DNA from 2 places in the Methylobacterium sp. A54F genome. Region 2 is predicted to be linked to the other one. Evidence: predicted binding sites of a transcription regulator. Region 2 holds the regulator's gene; the other holds the start of a gene.

What was found. The regulator LexA, encoded in region 2, represses DNA repair genes until DNA is damaged. The targets are predictions, from matches to a motif close to TGTTCNNNNTGTGTTCNG.
Region 1: parE (DNA topoisomerase IV subunit B) is a predicted target of LexA. The motif match lies at 1,784-1,801, and genes of this name have one in related genera.

Annotation. Positions count from the first base shown of each region.
Region 1 covers NZ_JBKFBF010000005.1:168,115-172,320, reverse strand. The annotation lists gene topA (type I DNA topoisomerase) at 1-1,311, shown strand, start outside; gene ACLBXP_RS10420 (hypothetical protein) at 1,367-1,552, opposite strand; gene parE (DNA topoisomerase IV subunit B) at 1,863-3,920, shown strand.
Region 2 covers NZ_JBKFBF010000009.1:106,556-110,761, forward strand. The annotation lists gene ACLBXP_RS16085 (ComEC/Rec2 family competence protein) at 1-2,243, shown strand, start outside; gene lexA (transcriptional repressor LexA) at 2,237-2,959, opposite strand; gene ACLBXP_RS16095 (hypothetical protein) at 3,267-3,575, shown strand; gene ACLBXP_RS16100 (anion permease) at 3,589-4,206, opposite strand, start outside.

The DNA of each region.
Region 1 (4,206 bases), on a different contig from region 2:
CGGTACTCCGAGGCGAGCCTCGTGAAGCGCATGGAGGAGCTCGGCATCGGCCGCCCCTCCACCTACGCGGCGATCCTGCAGACGCTGCGCGACCGCGAATACGTCAAGATCGACAAGAAGCGGCTCGTCCCGGAGGACAAGGGCCGGCTCGTCACCGGCTTCCTGGAAAGCTTTTTCAAGCGCTACGTCGAGTACGACTTCACCGCCGCGCTGGAGGGTCAGCTCGACCGCGTCTCGAATGCCGAGATCGACTGGCGCGAGGTGCTGCGCGATTTCTGGCGCGATTTTTCCGCGGCGGTCGGCGGCACCAAGGAACTGCGGGTCGCCGAGGTCCTCGACGCACTGAACGACCTCCTGGGCGCACACATCTTCCCAGAGCGGGCGGACGGGTCGAACCCGCGCGCCTGCCCGACCTGCGGCTCGGGTACGCTCTCCCTGAAGCTCGGCAAGTTCGGGGCCTTCGTCGGCTGCTCGAACTACCCGGAGTGCAAGTACACCCGCCAGCTCGCGGCCTCGGGCGTCGAGGGCGAGGGCGACGGAACGTCGGCCGAGGGCGGGCAGCCCGGCACGCGGGTGCTCGGCAACGACCCCGCCACGGGTCTGCCCGTGACCCTGCGGGACGGCCGCTTCGGTCCCTTCCTGCAGCTCGGCGAGGCCTCCACCGAGAAGGGCGCCGAGAAGCCCAAGCGTTCCTCGCTGCCCAAGGGGCTCTCCCCCGGATCGGTCGATCTGGAGATCGCCCTGCGCCTGCTCGCTCTGCCCCGCGAGGTCGCCCGGCACCCCGAGACCGGTGAGCCGATCCTCGCCAATCTCGGGCGCTTCGGGCCCTACGTGCAGCACGGGAAGACTTACGCGAACCTCGGAAAGGACGACGACGTCCTTGAGATCGGCGGCAACCGGGCCATCGACCTCATCGTGGCCAAAGAGCAGGGCGGCGGCCGCGGCCGCCCGGCTGGCGATCCGGGCCGGGTGGTCGGCACGGACCCGGCTTCCGGGCGGGCGCTGACCGTGAAGGCCGGGCGCTACGGGGCCTACGTTACCGATGGCGAGGTCAACGCCACGCTGCCGAAGACCGTCGTGGGCGACGCGCTGACCCTCGAGGAGGCGATCGGCCTCGTGAACGCGCGCCGCGCCGCGGGCGGCGGTAAGACGCCCGCGCGGGGCCGCAAGGCTCCCGCCCGTAAGGCCGCGCCGCGAAAGGCTGCGGGCGGCGATGAATCGGCACCGAAGCGGAAGCCGGCGGCGAAGGCCGGAGCCAAGGCGGCCGCGAGGCCGGCGGCCAAGCGGGCCCCCAAGAAGGCGGCGGAGTGAGGCGATTCGGTCCGGACAGCGCCGGGCCGAAGGCTGGAACGATAATGCGAGAGGATCAGACGAGGTAGCTGACAGCCGCCGCGATCGCTGTGGCGAGGGCCGCCAGGGCCACGATCGTCGGCGTCAGCACCGAGACCCGTGGCGCGGGCGCGGCCTCCTGCGGACAGCCGAACACCTCGCCGGCGGCGCGCTCCAGGCGAGCGAGGGTGAGGCGGCGCGCTTCGATCGCGGCGGTGCTCATCGGCTGGGGCTCCGGTTGGCGTTACGGCTCAGCTTCGGCAAGATAATGCCCTTCCGAGGTTTCGGTTCCGTCACCTTTCGGCGTATCCGCACCGCGAGACGGGATCTTAACCACGCTTGCGCATCACTCCGATGACACGGGCGCATCCGCCATTCGGTCCCCGGGTTTGGTGGGCGGCGCCCGCGCATGCGATCGTGCACCGCAGGGCGGATCCGTGCGGGACCGCTTTGATGTTTCCGGTTTGTTCCGGTACAAGGAGCGCATGAAGGCTCATGGTGCGAGACGCGATTCGAAGCCCGGGAGAGTGCGCGTGAGCGATCCCGCACGCGACTTGTTCGGGCCGGGCGCAAAGGCCGCCGGCGCTGGGCTGCCGGCGAGCGAGCGGCGGCGCCCGGTGGCCGTGCAACCCCTGCCGGCTCCCGAGGCGGCAGAGGCCGGCTACGATGCCTCCACCATCGAGGTCCTCGAGGGGCTTGAGCCGGTGCGGCGCCGGCCCGGCATGTATATCGGCGGCACCGACGAGCGGGCGCTCCACCACCTCTTCGCCGAGGTGATCGACAATTCCATGGACGAGGCGGTGGCGGGCCACGCGAGCTTCATCGAGGTGGAGCTGGAGGAGACCGGCGCCCTCGTGGTCACGGACAACGGCCGTGGCATCCCGGTCGACCCGCACCCGAAGTTTCCGGGGAAGTCCGCCCTCGAAGTGATCATGACGACGCTGCACGCGGGCGGCAAGTTCGACTCCAAGGTCTACGAGACCAGCGGCGGCCTGCACGGCGTCGGCATCTCGGTGGTCAACGCCCTGTCGGACGTCCTTGAGGTCGAGGTCGCCCGCAACCAGACCCTCTATCGCCAGAGCTTTTCCCGCGGCCACGCACAGGGCGGGTTGGAGACGGTCGGGCGGGTCCAGAACCGTCGCGGCACCCGCGTGCGCTTCCACCCCGATGCCGAGATCTTCGGAGCGCTGAAATTCGATCCGCGCCGCCTGTTCAAGATGGCGCGCTCGAAGGCCTACCTGTTCGGCGGGGTCGAGATCCGCTGGCGCTGCGCGCCGAGCCTGCTCGAAGGGCTCGACGACGTGCCCCCGGAGGCCGTTCACCGCTTCCCGGGCGGCCTGCGTGACTACCTCGCCCGCGACATCGACGGGAAGGAGCTCGTCACCGACGCGATCTTCTCCGGCAAGGTGACGCGGCCGGGCTCCCACGGCTCCCTCGAATGGGCCGTCGCCTGGATGGTCACGGAGGACGGCGTCTCGTCCTCCTACTGCAACACCATCCCGACGCCCGAGGGCGGCACGCATGAATCCGGCCTGCGCGTCGCGCTGCTGCGGGGCCTGCGCGAGCACGCCGAGCGCGTGAACCAGGCCAAGCGCATGACGGCGGTGACCACCGACGACGTCATGGCGACCTGCGCCTCGATGCTCTCGGTGTTCATCCGCGAGCCGGAGTTCCAGGGCCAGACCAAGGACAAGCTCGCCACCGTCGAGGCCTCCCGCATCGTCGAGACGACGGTCCGGGACGCCTTCGACCACTGGCTCGCGGATTCGCCGACGCAGGCCGCGAAGCTCCTCGACTGGGTGATCGACCGGGCGGAGGAGCGCCTGCGCCGCCGCCAGGAGAAGGAGGTCGCGCGCAAGACCGCCACCCGCAAGCTGCGCCTGCCCGGCAAGCTCGCCGACTGCTCGGCCGCCGGCACGGCGGGCTCCGAGATCTTCATCGTCGAGGGCGACTCGGCCGGCGGCTCCGCCAAGCAGGCCCGCGACCGCGCCACCCAGGCAATCCTCCCGCTGCGCGGCAAGATCCTGAACGTCGCATCGGCAAGCCGGGACAAACTCGGCGCGAACCAGCTCATCTCGGACCTGACCCAGGCCCTCGGCTGCGGCACGGGCCATCAGTACCGCGCGGAGGACCTGCGCTACGACAAGGTGATCATCATGACGGACGCCGACGTGGACGGCGCCCACATCGCCTCGCTGCTGATCACCTTCTTCTACCGGCAGATGCCCAAGCTCATCGACAAGGGCCATCTCTACCTCGCGATGCCGCCGCTCTACCGGCTGCAGCAGGGCACCAAGACGGCCTATGCCCGGGACGACGCCCACAAGGACCAGCTCATCCGGACCACCTTCAAAAACGGCAAGGTCGAGATCGGCCGCTTCAAGGGCCTCGGCGAGATGATGCCGGCGCAGCTGAAGGAAACCACGATGGACCCGAAGAAGCGCACGCTGCTCCGGGTCGCGGTGCTCGACGAGGCGCGCGAATCCACGGGCGACGCCGTGGAGCGCCTGATGGGCAACAAGCCGGAGGCGCGGTTCGCCTTCATCTCAGAGCGCGCCACGTTCGCGGACGGCGCGCAACTCGACATCTGAGGCGCTTGGCCCCTGGCTTCTCTGCCGGATACCTCCTCCGGGGCGGGCCGGCAGGCCCGCGCGATTGCCTGAGCGGAGCCCAGTTCGCCCTCGACGTGACCCGGTGGGGCGTCGAGGGCCAAGCCACCGGGAGGGGTGGCTCCTCGCCTGCATCGTCCGCCGTGATGCCCCGTAATACGGACGCGGACCCGCGCGTCCGCGACGAAGCGCGTGCGCCGATTTATTCTCAGTTCTACTTCAGCGCGCTTCAGATGGACTTGCATTTCAACTTTCCGATGCTTTGCGT
Region 2 (4,206 bases):
TGGGCGGAGGGGGGAGCGGGGCCGGGAGCATCGCGGCGGCGCGGTCGGGCGTCGCGTGGCGCCGCCTCGCCCCGTTGCCCGCCATCCGGGCGTTCTTCGGCGCCGGCCTCGCCGTGGAGGCGGAGCAGCGGCGGCTCTTCCCGTGGCTCGCCGTCGCCTTCGGCCTCGGCATCCTCGTGCGCTTCACCGCGGCGGACGGCAGTCCGGCGCTCGCCGCGCCGCTCATCGCCGGCGGTGCCTGCCTGGCGCCGATGCCCTGGCTCGGCGGGCGCCCCGTCGCGCGGGCGCTGGCGCTCGCCGCGGTCGCCGCCTTCCTGGGCTTCGCGGCGGCCGAGTGGCGGATCCTCCGGGTCGAGGCGCCGGTCCTCGCCCGCACCACCATCGGCCCGCTCACCGGCTTCATCGAGGCCCTCGACGAGCGCGACGAGGGGGCCCGGGTGGTCGTGCGGGTGTCGGGCTTCGGCGGCCTCGCCGCGGGGCAGCGGCCGGCGCGGGTGCGCGTCTCCTACAAGCGGGCGGAGGCGCTGCGGCCGGGCGATTTCATCGCCGCCACCGCGCGCCTCCTGCCGCCGCCCGAGGCCGCGCGGCCGGGCGGCTACGATTTCGCCCGCGACGCCTACTTCCGCGGCATCGGCGCGGTGGGCTCGCTCGTGGGGCGGATCGAGGTCCGCGCGCCGCCCGAGCCCCCCGACCTCGGCCTGCGGATCGCCGCGGCGGTCGATGCGGCGCGCAACGCCCTGACGCGGCGGATCACCGACGCCAACGGGGGGCAGGCCGGCGCGGTCGCGGCGGCCCTCGTCACGGGCAAGCGCGGCCTGATCAGCCCGGAGACCAGCGCGGTGCTGCGGGCGGCCGGGATTTACCACGTCATCTCGATCTCGGGGCTCCACATGGTGCTCGCCGCCGGCGTGGTGTTCTGGCTGATCCGGGCGATCCTCGCCCTCGTCCCGTTCCTCGCCCTCACCTGGCCGATCAAGAAGATCGCCGCGGGCTTCGCGATGACGGGCGTGACCGCCTACTGCGTGTTCTCGGGCTGGGACGTGGCGGCCGAGCGGGCGCTCCTCATGACCCTGATCATGCTCGGCGCGATCCTGGTGGACCGGCCCGCCCTCAGCATGCGCAACCTCGCCCTCGCGGCGCTGGTGGCGCTCGCCCGCGAGCCGGAGGCGCTGCTCGGCCCGAGCTTCCAGATGTCGTTCGGCGCGGTCGCCGGGCTCATCGCCTGCGCGCCGCTCCTCGGCGCCGGGTTCCTGCGGCGGGAGGGGGCCGGGCGCCTGGGGCGCCTGATCGCGCTCGCCGGGACCGCCGTCATCGGAACGCTCGCCACGACCCTCGTCGCGCAATGCGCCACCGCGCCGTTCGCGACCTATCACTTCCAGACCGTGCAGCCGTTCGGGATCCTCGGGAACGCCCTGACCCTGCCCCTGGTCTCCCTCGCGGTGATGCCCGCCGCGGTGCTCGGCATCCTGGCCTACCCCTTCGCCCTGGACCAGCCGGTCTGGTGGCTGATGGGCCTCGCGGTGCGGGGCATGCTCACGACCTCCGAGTGGATCGCCGGGTTCGGCCACGCCACCGTCGTGGTGCCGGCCTTCGGCACGGGCGCCCTCGCGCTCCTCGGCCTCGCCCTGCTCCTCGCGACGCTGCCGGCCTCGCGCCTGCGCTGGCTGAGCCTCGCCCCGGCGGCCCTCGGCCTCGCACTCGCGGCGGTCCCGGAGCGGCACGACCTCTACGTCGATCGCGAGGGCGGGGGCCTCGCGCTGCGCGACGGCGCAGGCCGGCTGATGCTGGTCGGGCGGGCGCCGTCCTTCGTGGTCGAACAATGGCTGCGCGCCGACGGGGACGGGCGGCAGGCCTCGGAGCTTGCCGCGGGCGGGCGCTGCGATCGCCTCGGGTGCACCGCGACGATGGCGGGGGGCGGCGCGGTCGCCCTGGTGCGAGATGGCCGTGCCTTCGCGGAGGATTGCGCCCGGGCCGCGATCCTCGTCAGCGCCCGAGCGGCACCGGCGGCCTGCGCGGCACCGCTCGTGATCGACCGGGCTTACCTCGCCCGGCACGGCGCCGTGGCGATCCGCTTCACGGGCGAGGGCCCGCGCGTCACGAACGCCCGCGATCCGGTCCGCACGCCGCCCTGGCGACGGCCAAGTCCCGCGGCGCGGCCCGAACCCGCCCAGGGACCGCCCGCCACCGTGCGGCCGCCGGGCGAGGACGAGCCCGACCCGCCCTCAGCCGAATCGCTTCAGTAGCGCCGGACGAGGCTGACGAGGCGACCCTGGATCCGAACGCGGTCCGGCCCGAACACCCGCGTCTCGTAGGCGGGGTTCGCCGCCTCCAGCGCGATCGAGGAACCGCGGCGACGCAGGCGCTTCAGGGTCGCCTCCTCGTCGTCGATGAGCGCCACGATGATGTCGCCGGTGTTGGCGGTCTCCTGCTTGCGGATGACCACGAGGTCCCCGTCCAGGATGCCGGCCTCGACCATCGAATCGCCGCGAACCTCGAGCGCATAATGCTCACCGCCCGCCACGAAGTCCGGCGACAGGGTGATGGCATGGCTCTGGTTCTGGATCGCGGAGATCGGCGTACCGGCCGCGATGCGTCCCATCACGGGGATCGTCACGGCCCGGCCCGCCTCATCGACGATCTGCGTCGTGGTCGGCCGCGGCGGCGCAGCCTTCGCCCGTCCGCCCTCGACGACGCTCGGGGTGAAGCGCCGCACCTCGCTCGCCGCGCCGGCGGCGCTGCCGAGCGTCTCGGGCATGCGAATCACCTCGATCGCGCGGGCCCGATTCGGCAGGCGACGCAGGAAGCCGCGCTCCTCCAGGGCGGTGATCAGGCGGTGAATGCCCGACTTCGACTTGAGGTCCAGCGCATCCTTCATCTCATCGAAGGAGGGAGGCACGCCGCTCTCGCGCATGCGCTGCTGGATGAAGCGGAGGAGATCCAACTGCTTACGCGTCAGCATCGGTTCGACCTGTCTCAAGGTGGGCGCCCACGCGGCGCGCGGTCGCAGAAACAAACAGCGAACAGGCTAAACGTTCCGCAAGTGTTCCGCAAGAGCGGCTCGAACCGGTCGGCACGAGTTCTGCTGTCTGGCCGCGGACGCCGGCCGGATGCCCGCGTCGGTCCCGCGCTGGCACAGGTCTCGTTCCGTCGCTGCGCGGGTCCGCCGCACCTCGGTAGACGTCTGCATTGTGCACCGGATGATTGTGCATCATTGGACTGAAAGCTAGAGCGTTCGGCCAAAATTCGAAGAGTGGGGGCGTGGTACCATGATGGGTGGCGAGCGGAGCGAGCGCGACGACCGCATGAACCTGTCCGGGTTCGAGGCGGCGCCGGAGGCGACGTCCGGGCGCACGATGGTGAGGCGGATCGCGGCGGCGCTCGGCACGAGCGAGGACGCCTTGCTGACGGGGGACCCCCTCGCGGGCGCCGGCGACCGTGAGGAGAGCGCGACCGATCTCGGCCTCGTGGCGCAGACCGCGGAACTCCTCGAGGCCTTCGGGCGCGTGACGGATCCGGCCGATCGCAGCCGCTGCCTCGCCTTCGTCCGGGAGGTCGCCGGCAAGGCTCGGCCCTGAGAGGATCGCACCCTCAGCCGAAGAGACCGGTGACGAGGTAGGTTCCGGCCGCGATGAGGGCGGCCGCCGGCAGGGTCAGCACCCAGGCCGTCACGATATCCCCGGCGACGCCCCAGCGCACCGCGGAGGCGCGCCGCGCCGCACCCACGCCGATGATCGCGCCCGTGATGGTGTGGGTCGTGGAGACGGGCACGCCGAGCCAGGTCGCGAGGAACAGGGTCAGCGCGCCCCCGGTCTCGGCGCAGAAGCCCTGCATCGGGTTGAGCCGGGTGATGCGCGAGCCCATCGTGTGCACGATGCGCCAGCCCCCGAACAGAGTGCCGAGCGCCATCGCCGACTGGCAGGAGAGCACGACCCAGAGGGGGACGTGGAAGCTCTCACCGAGGTGCCCCTGCGCGTAGAGCAGCACCGCGATGATCCCCATGGTCTTCTGGGCGTCGTTGCCGCCGTGGCCCAGCGAGTAGAGGGAGGCCGAGGCGAATTGCAGGATGCGGAAGCGCCTGTCCACGGCGAACGGCGTCGCGCGCACGCAGGCCCAGGACACGATCAGCACGAGGAGCAGCGCCAGCACGAAGCCGAGGAGGGGAGAGAGCACGATCGCCGCGACGGTCTTGAGGAGGCCGCCCCACAC